3 regions of the Pseudodesulfovibrio portus genome follow, and region 2 is predicted to be linked to each of the others. Evidence: predicted binding sites of a transcription regulator. Region 2 holds the regulator's gene; each other region holds the start of a gene.
What was found. Region 2 encodes sigma-54, which starts transcription at its own class of promoters, with help from an activator protein. Its sites were predicted from a motif close to CTGGCACGGNNNNTGCTT; they were not measured.
Positions count from the first base shown of each region.

Region 1 (3,237 bases), 1.1 Mb from region 2:
GGCCACCAGCTTTTCCAGGGCAACGATGCTTGCCTGCAGATCACGCAGCAGGTCGGTGACTTCCTGCAACAGGGTGGTGCGCGGCTTGATGCCTGCGGCCTTGATGGCGGCGGCGGTTTCGGCCAGCTCGCCCTGGTAGCGGATGGCGGCGGGCAGGATGATGGTCTTGGCGACCTTCACGGTCATCAGGGACTCGGTCAGGATATGCTGGTTGTACTGCTCGTGGTAGACTTCGCAGCGGGAGTGCAGTTCGTCCTTGGACAGGACCTCGTACTTCTCGAAGACCTTGACGACTTCCTTGTCCACAATGGCGGGCAGGGCGTCGGGCGTGGTCTTGAGGTTGGGCAGTCCGCGCTTCTTGGCTTCCTTCTGCCATGCATCGGCATAGCCGTCGCCGTTGAAGATGACGTGGCCGTGCTTTTTCATGATGCCCTGGATGACCTTCTGGCAGGCCTCGTTCAGGGAGGTCTTCTTCTTGAGCAGCTTCTCGATCTCGTCGGAGATGTAGTCCAGGGACTCGGAGAGGATGGTGTTCAGGGCAACCTGGGCACCGGCGATGGACTGGTTGGAGCCCACGGCGCGGAACTCGAAGCGGTTGCCGGTGAAGGCGAACGGGGAGGTGCGGTTGCGGTCGCCGGAATCCATGGGCAGGGCGGGCAGGGTGTCCACGCCGACCTGCAGGCAGCCCTTGGACTTGCAGCCCTTGAGGTCGCCCAGTTCGATCTGGTTGAAGATCTCGGCCAGCTCTTCACCGAGGAAGATGGAGATGATGGCCGGGGGCGCTTCGTTGGCGCCCAGGCGATGGTCGTTGCCTGCGGTGGCGACAACGGCGCGCAGCAGCTTGGAATATTTTTCCACGGCGCGGATGGTGGCGGCGGTCACGGCCAGGAACTGCATGTTCTCGTGCGGGGTGTCGCCCGGGGAGTACAGGGAACCCTGGGAGGCGGTGGAGATGGAGTAGTTCAGGTGCTTGCCGGAGCCGTTGATTCCCGCGAAGGGCTTCTCGTGCAGCAGGCAGGCCATGCCGTGTTTCTTGGCCACGGATTTCAGCGTGGTCATGACCATCTGGTTGTGGTCGGTGGCCAGGTTGGACTGCTCGTAGACCGGGGCGATCTCGAACTGGCCGGGGGCCACTTCGTTGTGGCGGGTCTTGACCGGCACGCCCAGCTTGTAGAGTTCACGCTCCACTTCCATCATGAAGGAGAGCACGCGGCGCGGGATGGCGCCGAAGTAGTGGTCGTCCAGCTCCTGGCCCTTGGCGGGCTTGGCGCCGAACAGGGTGCGCCCGCAGACCATCAGGTCCGGGCGGGCAAAATAGAAGTTGCGGTCCAGGAGGAAGTATTCCTGCTCGGGGCCGGCGTTGGAAACGATCATTTCGCCGTCATCGTGACCGAAGAGGGCCAGGAAGCGGCGACCGGCCTTGTTCAGGGCCTGGTTGGCGCGCAGCAGCGGGGTCTTCTTGTCCAGTGCGTGGCCTTTCCAGGAGACGAAGGCGGTGGGGATGCACAGGAATGTGCCGTTGGGATTTTCCAGGATGTAGGCCGGGTTGGTCACGTCCCAGGCGGTGTAGCCGCGGGCTTCGAAGGTGGCGCGCAGGCCGCCGGACGGGAAGGAGGAAGCGTCGGGCTCGCCCTGGATCAGGAGCTTGCCGTCGAACTCGGCGATGGCGCCGCCGTCGCCGTCGGGGGACAGGAAACCGTCATGCTTCTCAGCGGTCAGGCCGGTCAGCGGGTAGAAAACGTGGGTGTAATGGGTGGCACCCTTGGAAATGGCCCATTCCTTCATGGCGGCCGCAACCGGACCGGCGATGGAGGGATCCAGTTTCTGGGCGGCCTTCTTGGTGGCCATCAGGGATTTGTACACTTCCTTGGGAAGCATGTTCTTCATGACGCTGTCATTGAAGACGTTGGACCCGAAGATCTCCGTGGGAGTGGTCTCGGCAAAGTTCAGGGTCTCCACTTTCGGAGTGTAGTTGGTGACCGCGTTGATCGCGTTCTGACGAGTCTGGTATCCGCTCATGTAAATGCTCCTTCCAGGCTATTGAAATGTATTTTCCGGTTCTCCCGGAATGGCAAGGGCGCCTGACCCTTTATGGTCTAGGCGTTCCTCTTACCAAGGTCCGTGCCAAACATTATAAAGTCAATAATAGCAGATAGATAAAAATTGACGGCCGTCACCGAAAATCGACAAAGCTACGAAAATGTATTTTCAGGCGGTTTTTTGCGGTTATTTTTTTACATTTTTATCAAAAACAAAATCGACCAGTTTAAAACACCTTGTTTTACTTGGTTTTTTAGATGACATAAATGCGAATATCCGCAGTTCACAAAAAAGGCGTACCGGATAGAGCCGCGCAAAACGCCCTAAAAGGGGGCGGGAGCATGAAATTCCATGGGCTGCCGTGTGGCGGGGTGGCGGAACCTGAGGGTGCATGCGTGGAGCTTGAGCTGACCCGGCCCGGTGCCGGTTCCGTAGAGCCGATCGCCCACGATGGGCACGCCGAGCCCCTTCTCGTGGGCCGAGTGCAGCCGGAGCTGGTGGGTGCGCCCGGTAAGGGGCATGAACTCCACGCGCGTGCGGCCGTTTTCCACACCGAGCCTGCGCCACCGGGTCACGCCCTGCTTGCCCTTGTCCGGATCGTAAACCTGGTAGGGACGGTTGTCCGGGTCCAGGCGGAACTTGAGGTCGATGACGCCGGACTCCCCGTCCACGAGGCCGTCGAGCAACGCGATGTACCGCTTGCCCACCAGCTTTTCCATGAACTGGATGGACAGGGTGCGGTGGGCCGATTCGGTCAGGGCCAGGAGGAGCAGCCCGGAGGTGTCCTGGTCGAGGCGGTGCACGGACGGCTGGTCGATGCAGCCCGGGTACAATTCCTTGACCCGCGCGGCCGCGCAGTCCTGGTTGGCCTCGCCCTTGCCCGGCACGGACAGCAGCCCGCTCGGCTTGTTCACCACCACGATGTGCTTGTCTTCAAAGACGACGTCGAGTCCGGGGGGAATATGCATCACGCCTCCATCCCGCAGAGCATGAACCCGAGGATGCGGCCGCACTTGTCCAGGCAGGAGGGATAGAACTTCCCGTGCTCCCTGGAGCCGGACCGGTTGGTGCGGCCGAAGTAGAATTCGGCCATTCCCAGGGGGGTCAGCCCGTGCAGGGCGGCGTAGCCGAGCAGCTTGGGCGCGCAGCAGTCGCCGGTGCCCGTGGGCACGCCGGTCTCGCCGTGCACGGCCAGGG
Region 1 covers NZ_AP026708.1:2,565,999-2,569,235, reverse strand. Annotated here, with positions in the region: gene OO730_RS12265 (glutamine synthetase III family protein) at 1-2,019, opposite strand, end outside; gene OO730_RS12260 (RluA family pseudouridine synthase) at 2,364-3,008, opposite strand; gene OO730_RS12255 (hypothetical protein) at 3,008-3,237, opposite strand, start outside.
Region 1: the regulator sigma-54 is predicted to act here: its motif matches at 2,111-2,128, upstream of OO730_RS12265 (glutamine synthetase III family protein).

Region 2 (3,237 bases):
GACTTGGTGCCGGACGCCAATTCGGGAAGGACAAGTTCCTTCGCCAGGTAGTCGCCGAGTTTCATAATCAGTATCCGGGATCGATGAGGCCGTAATCGCCGTTCTTACGTTTGTAGATCACATTCACACCCTCGGTCTCCGCATTGCGGAAGACAAGGAACTCGTTTTCGAGCGCATCAAGTTGCATGGCGGCTTCGTCTATGGACATGGGCTTGGGCACATATTCGTCCGTGCCCACTATCTTGGGGGCTTCCCCGGGAGTCTTGTCCTCGTAGGTGAGGACGTTCATCATCACCTTGTTGCCCCGCGCCTTCTTGACCCGGCTCTTCTGCTTTTCACGCATTTTCCTGAGTTGGGCTTCGAGCTTGTCCAGCACCATGTCGATGGTGGAGTACATGTCCTCGGAGTCCTCGTACGCAGATATATGTATGCCTTCGGAATTGAGAATCACGTCGGCCTTGTGACGATATTTGTCGACCAGCAGATTGACCTGAAGATCGGATTCCGCATCGGAAACGTATTTTGCCACTTTTTCAAATCGCTTGTTCGCGTAGCCCTTGAGATGATCGGACGGCTCGAAGTTCTTGAAAGTGAAGCTGATGTTCATACGCTGCCTCCTTGGTAGAAGTCCGGCAAACAGTGGTTAGAAATACTGCTTGCGTTTGGAAGACGAAGGGATGCCCATGGCCGAGCGATACTTGGCGACCGTGCGCCGGGCGATGTTCACCTCGAGCTTGTCCTTGAGGATTTCACCGATCCGTTCATCACTCAGCGGCTTCTTCGTATCTTCACCTGCTATCATCTGCTTGATGAGCGCCTTGACGCTCTCCGAACCCACCTGGGAACCGTCATCAAGATCCAAGGCCGAATTGAAGAAGAACTTCAGTTCGTAGATCCCGTGCGGCGTCGAGACGTACTTGTTGGTAGTGATACGACTGACGGTGGATTCATGCATCTCGATATCCTCGGCCACCTCCTTGAGAATCAATGGTTTGAGCTTTGTCACGCCATCGATGAAGAATTCCCGCTGAAAGCGGACAATGCTCTCAACTACTTTATACAGCGTCCTCTGCCTCTGGTACAGGCTTTTCATGAGCCATGCAGCAGAACGCATCTTTTCCTGGAAATATTCCTTTTCCTTGTCGGCGGCCCCTTTCATGGAATCCATGTAAAAGGTGTTCATCTGCAACCGGGGCAGGCCATCCTCATTCAGGATGATGACGAAATCCTCTCCGTATCGGTAAACATACACGTCCGGGCTGACGTAATGAGGCTCGTTGCTGGAAAAATTGGTGCCCGGCATGGGGTCCAGCGTCTGCAGGAGGTCAAGGTACTCCTTGAGCTCGTCCATGGACAACTTGAACTTGCGGGCCAGGGGCTTGTAGCGGTTCTTCTCCAGGTCCTCCAGATGGTCCTTGACCAGGGAGACCAGGATCGGATCATCGAGGCCGAGAACTTCCATCTGGACGAGAAGACACTCCTGTGGAGTACGGGCGCCGACCCCGACCGGGTCCAGGCGCTGGATACGCATCAGCAAGTCCTCGACTTCCTCTGCGGAAGCCTGGACCATCAGCCGTATCTCGTCCACCGACGCCTGAAGATAGCCGTTGGTGTCGAGATTGCCCAGGATGATCTCGCTGATGGCGATCTCCTGGTCGGTAAAATTGGATAGCCGCATCTGCCAATTCAGGTGGCCTTCAAGGGAGGGCTTGGACGCCAGGCGGGCTTCGAAGGAGAGGCCGTCCTCCGGGACTTCGGCATCACGGGCCGTGGCCTGCTTGGACGTGCTGGAAAATTCGCCCAGATAGTTCTCCCAGTCCGCATTGCGCACCAGTTCTTCTTCAGCCTGGGATTCGGTCAGCTTCTCCGAGGAATCGTGCACTTCGGCTTCGGTTTCCAACTCATCGAGAAACGGGTTCTCCATGAGTTCCTGCTGCACGGTTTCAAGCAGCTCCAAACGAGACAACTGCAGCAGCTTGATAGCCTGCTGCAACTGCGGCGTCATGACCAGTTGCTGGGAAAGTTTGAGTTGTTGCCTGAGTTCCAAACCCATATTTACATCTCTGAACCTGCTATAATCGAATTACGTCTGGAAATATTCCATGCGATTTTTTTTCATTCAATACATCATTTCTACACATTCAGTATGGCACATTCGAGAAAGGGAAGCAACAAGATTGTTATAACACTCTGTTACTATTGGCAATAAAATGGACATTAATCACTATGAAAAAAGTGTACCAACCTTTGGGTAAGGTGTAAATCGGGAATCGGCAAAAATGTAGGATGCGGGCTACAGGCTGAAGTCTTCGCCCAGGTAGATTTGGCGGGCCTGACTATTCTGGACGATCTCGTCCGGCGCTCCTTCAAGGATGACAGTGCCCTCGTAGACGAGATAGGCGCGATCGCAGATATTCAAAGTTTCCCGAACGTTATGATCGGATATGAGAATACCTATGCCCATGGACTTGAGCACGGAGATGATTTCCTGGATGTCGATGACCGCGATCGGGTCGATGCCCGCAAAGGGCTCGTCAAGGAGGATGAACTGCGGGTCCATGATCAGGGCCCGGGCAATTTCGAGCCTGCGCCGCTCGCCGCCGGACAGGAACATGGCCGCCTGGTCCGCAAGCTTGGTGATGGTGAACATCTCCATCAGTTCGTCCGCCCTGGCCATCTGCTCACGAGGCGTCATGGTCGTCTGCTCCAGTATGATCTGGAGATTCTGGCGCACGGTCAGCTTTTTGAAGATGGAACTTTCCTGAGGCAGGTAGCTGACTCCCATGCGGGCCCGCTCGTGCAGGGGCTTGTCGGTCATGGGCTCGCCGTTCAGGGAGACAAGCCCGGTATTGGGCGTGACGATGCCCACCAGCATGTAAAACGTGGTGGTCTTGCCCGCACCGTTGGGGCCAAGCAGGCCGACAACTTCCTTGGGATTCAATTCAAGGTTGATGCCGTGCACGACCTCTTTCTGGCCGTATCGCTTGGAGAGGTTCGCCGCCCTCAGTCCGGCTGTCGTCATCTACTGCACCTTCAAGTTTTCAGGCGTCATGAAGATGGCCTTGACGCGATCCTTGCCGCCTTCGACCTCGGACCGGTTTTCCCTGATATGGAAATTGATGACTTCGCCGGTCAGGCTGTTGGGACCGTCCTGAAGAAGCGGCTTGTCCTCCATCCGGAGCAGCTGACGATCAACGAAATAGGTCAGCTTGCCGCAGGTGCCCTCGGTGGACTCCT
Region 2 covers NZ_AP026708.1:303,950-307,186, forward strand. Annotated here, with positions in the region: gene OO730_RS01535 (PTS sugar transporter subunit IIA) at 1-65, opposite strand, end outside; gene hpf (ribosome hibernation-promoting factor, HPF/YfiA family) at 68-607, opposite strand; gene rpoN (RNA polymerase factor sigma-54) at 644-2,053, opposite strand; gene lptB (LPS export ABC transporter ATP-binding protein) at 2,294-3,022, opposite strand; gene OO730_RS01555 (LptA/OstA family protein) at 3,023-3,237, opposite strand, start outside.

Region 3 (3,237 bases), 1.0 Mb from region 2:
CTGCAAGGGCTGCCCCATGTCGCAGATGACGCTGAAAAACGGCATCGAGCGAATCGTTTTGAAGGAAATCCCCGAAGTGAAGGGCGTCGAGGCCGTATAGCGCGGCTTCCGATAGCGGGCCATCTTCGCAGTTGGAAAGGTTGCGGCTGTCCTCGCCGTATTGAGATACGGCTGTGGGAACCGCGAACCCTTCCGCCTACGAATCTGGCCCACTCTCGAAAGCCTGAGGGCGTCAACCGGCTGTTGATCGATTTTTCAAGGAGAATATACACATGACCAAGATCGTTTCCCGGTTCGCGCCCAGCCCGACCGGATACCTGCATATCGGCGGTGCCCGCACCGCGCTTTTTTCCTGGCTCCTGGCCCGTGCCGCAGGCGGCGAGTTCCGGCTGCGCATCGAGGACACGGACCGCGAGCGGTCCACCCAGGAGGCCACGGACGCCATCATCGACTCCATGAAGTGGCTCGGCCTTGAGCACGACGGCGAGATCGTGTTCCAGTCCGCCCGCGCCGACCGCCACAACGAGGTCATCGACCGGCTCATCGAGTCCGGCCATGCCTATTACTGCCGGTGTTCCAAGGAAGACGTGGACGCCATGCGCGAAAAGGCCATGAAGGAAGGCCGCAAGCCCAAGTACGACAGCACCTGCCGCGAAAAAGGGCTGACCGAAGGCGTGGTCCGGCTCAAGGCCCCGCAGGACGGCGCCACCGGATTCGACGACATGGTCAAGGGATTCATCTCCGTGGAGAACTCCGAGATGGACGACATGATCCTCCGCCGCACGGACGGCACGCCGACCTACAACCTGGCCGTGGTGGTGGACGACCACGACATGGGCGTGAACCACGTGCTTCGCGGCGACGACCACGTCAACAACACCCCGCGCCAGATCCTGATCTACAAGGCCCTGGGCTGGGACATCCCCCGGTTCGGCCACGTGCCCATGATCCTCGGCCCGGACAAGAAGAAGCTTTCCAAGCGCCACGGCGCGCTGTCGGTCATGGAATACGAGAAGATGGGCTACCTGCCCGAGGCCGTGACCAACTACCTGGCCCGGCTGGGCTGGTCCCACGGCGACCAGGAGCTGTTCACCATGGAGGAGATGGTCAAGCTCTTCTCCACGGACAACCTGGGCAACTCGCCGTCCGTGTTCGACCTGACCAAGTTCGAGTGGGTCAACGGCCAGTACATGCAGAAGGCCGACCCCGAGCGGTTGGCCGGGCTGCTCTGCGACTTCTTGGCCCGCGAGGTGGGCGAGGAAGAGGCCGGGGCCGTGTCAAAGGCCGATTTCGCCAGGATCGCGCCGCTCCTCCAGCCCCGGGCAAAGTCCATCCTCGACATGCTGGAGCAATCCCGTCCCTTCATCGTGGACGCCCCGTTCCTGCCCTATGACGAGGCAGCGGTGAAGAAGTTCCTCACCGACGAGACCAAGCCCCTGCTCGAAGACATCGCCGACCGCATCGAGGCGCTGGCCGAATTCACCGAGCAGTCCCTTGAGGACCTGCATCGCGGATTCCTCGAGGAAAAGGACATCAAGTTCAAGGTCATCGCCCAGCCCATCCGTGTGGCCATCGTCGGCAAGACCCAGTCTCCGGGCCTGTTCGAGACCATGATGGTGTTGGGCAAGGAACAAACCCTGGCCCGCATGAGAAGGGCCGTGGAACTCTAGGCATCAGGCATGATCAATGGAAAGCCCCCGTCGGATAAATCCGGCGGGGGCTTTCTCATGGGGAGAGGAGGTATTCTGTTCTCGAACTATTTTCTGAGTTCCTTTCGCATGGACTCGTATGTCTGGGCATCGATTTCGCCCATGGCGAACCGTTCGCGGAGGGTTGCCTCCGCAGAGTCCGGGCCTGCGGCGCTGGTCGGTTTGCGGAACATCCGCACCGTGAAGTAGACGATCAGTCCCAGGATGACCAGTTGCAGGATGCCGCCGAAATGGAAGGGCATCATCCAGCCGCTCCATCCTCCGCCGCCTCCGCCCTGCCAATACCCGGGGCCGTTGCACCAATTACTGAAACTTAAAAAATCCATAGCTGTCACCTTCCGTGTCGTTTGCGGAAGACTAAGCATACCCTGTGCCAAAACGAATATGTCGTGATTTCATGTTGTTGCAGGAAATCGGGCGGAGCGAGGATGTGCACCTGTGCAGTATGGTGCACAGTCCGGGCGTCAATTACTGCACATGGCTCCTCTCCGAAGACCATGACGAGCCAGGCAAAAGAACGCAAAAAAGCTGCCATCGTCATGTGACGATGGCAGCATAGCTTTACAAGCCGGAAAAGCTAAGCGGACTTAGGCTTCTTCTTTTTTGCGGGCAACGGGCTTGACCACGGCACCATTACGGATGCAGCGGGTGCAGGCCTTGATGCTGACGACCTGGCCGGATTCGAGCTGGTGGCGAACCTTCTGCAGGTTGGGCATGAAGCGGCGTTTGGTCTTGATGTGGGAGTGGCTGACGTTGTTGCCGCTCTGGGGGCCTTTTCCACAAATATCGCAAACCTGGGACATTGCGACCTCCTGATGTATTCAAATGAAATAGTTCAATTAAAATCTTTGCTCGTCGCCCGGAGTTGGTAGCTCCCCCAGGCAGCGGGAGTGATTCATTACCCAGCCTGCAGGCAAATGGCAAGGGTTTTTTTCTTGACAGATGATATTGTTCCACATAGGAAGCACCGGTTGCCCAGCCCTAACGGCTGGTTGACCAGAGCGCACCGTGTGCTGCGTTGCTGCGGAGAAGTCCGGTCCCCGCGTATGGTAGACATCGCTCCGGGCGGCCTTTTCCTTGCGCCGTGCACATGGCATACTCCGATCAACCGGACAGGCGGAGGATAGTATGTTTGAATTATGGTTACCGATCAGCGACATCGCCGCCGAGGGCAGGAGTTACACCTTTGACGACCAGGCGCTTTGGCGCGAGGCGTGGCGGGAGTTCAAGCTCGCCGTGCGTCCGGGACGCGACCTGGTGGCCGAATACACCATCCTTCCCCAGTCCGACAACGGCGCGCTGGTTCGCGGCACCCTCAAGGGGAGCGTGAACCTGGCCTGCGACCGGTGCGCGGGGTTGTTCGAGCAGGAGATCGACGTCGCCTTCGACACCTTTGAGCAGCTCCCGGACGGGGAGTACGACGAAGTGCCGAGGGTGCGCGAGGAAAACGGTCAGCTCCAGCTCGACCTGGGCGCGGTCCTCTGGGAGGAATTCGCCCTGACCCTGCCGTTCAAGCCGTTGTGCTCCG
Region 3 covers NZ_AP026708.1:1,351,997-1,355,233, reverse strand. Annotated here, with positions in the region: gene OO730_RS06535 (NifU family protein) at 1-100, shown strand, start outside; gene gltX (glutamate--tRNA ligase) at 273-1,670, shown strand; gene OO730_RS06525 (SHOCT domain-containing protein) at 1,757-1,954, opposite strand; gene rpmB (50S ribosomal protein L28) at 2,297-2,512, opposite strand; gene OO730_RS06515 (YceD family protein) at 2,838-3,237, shown strand, end outside.
Region 3: the regulator sigma-54 is predicted to act here: its motif matches at 2,069-2,086, upstream of OO730_RS06525 (SHOCT domain-containing protein).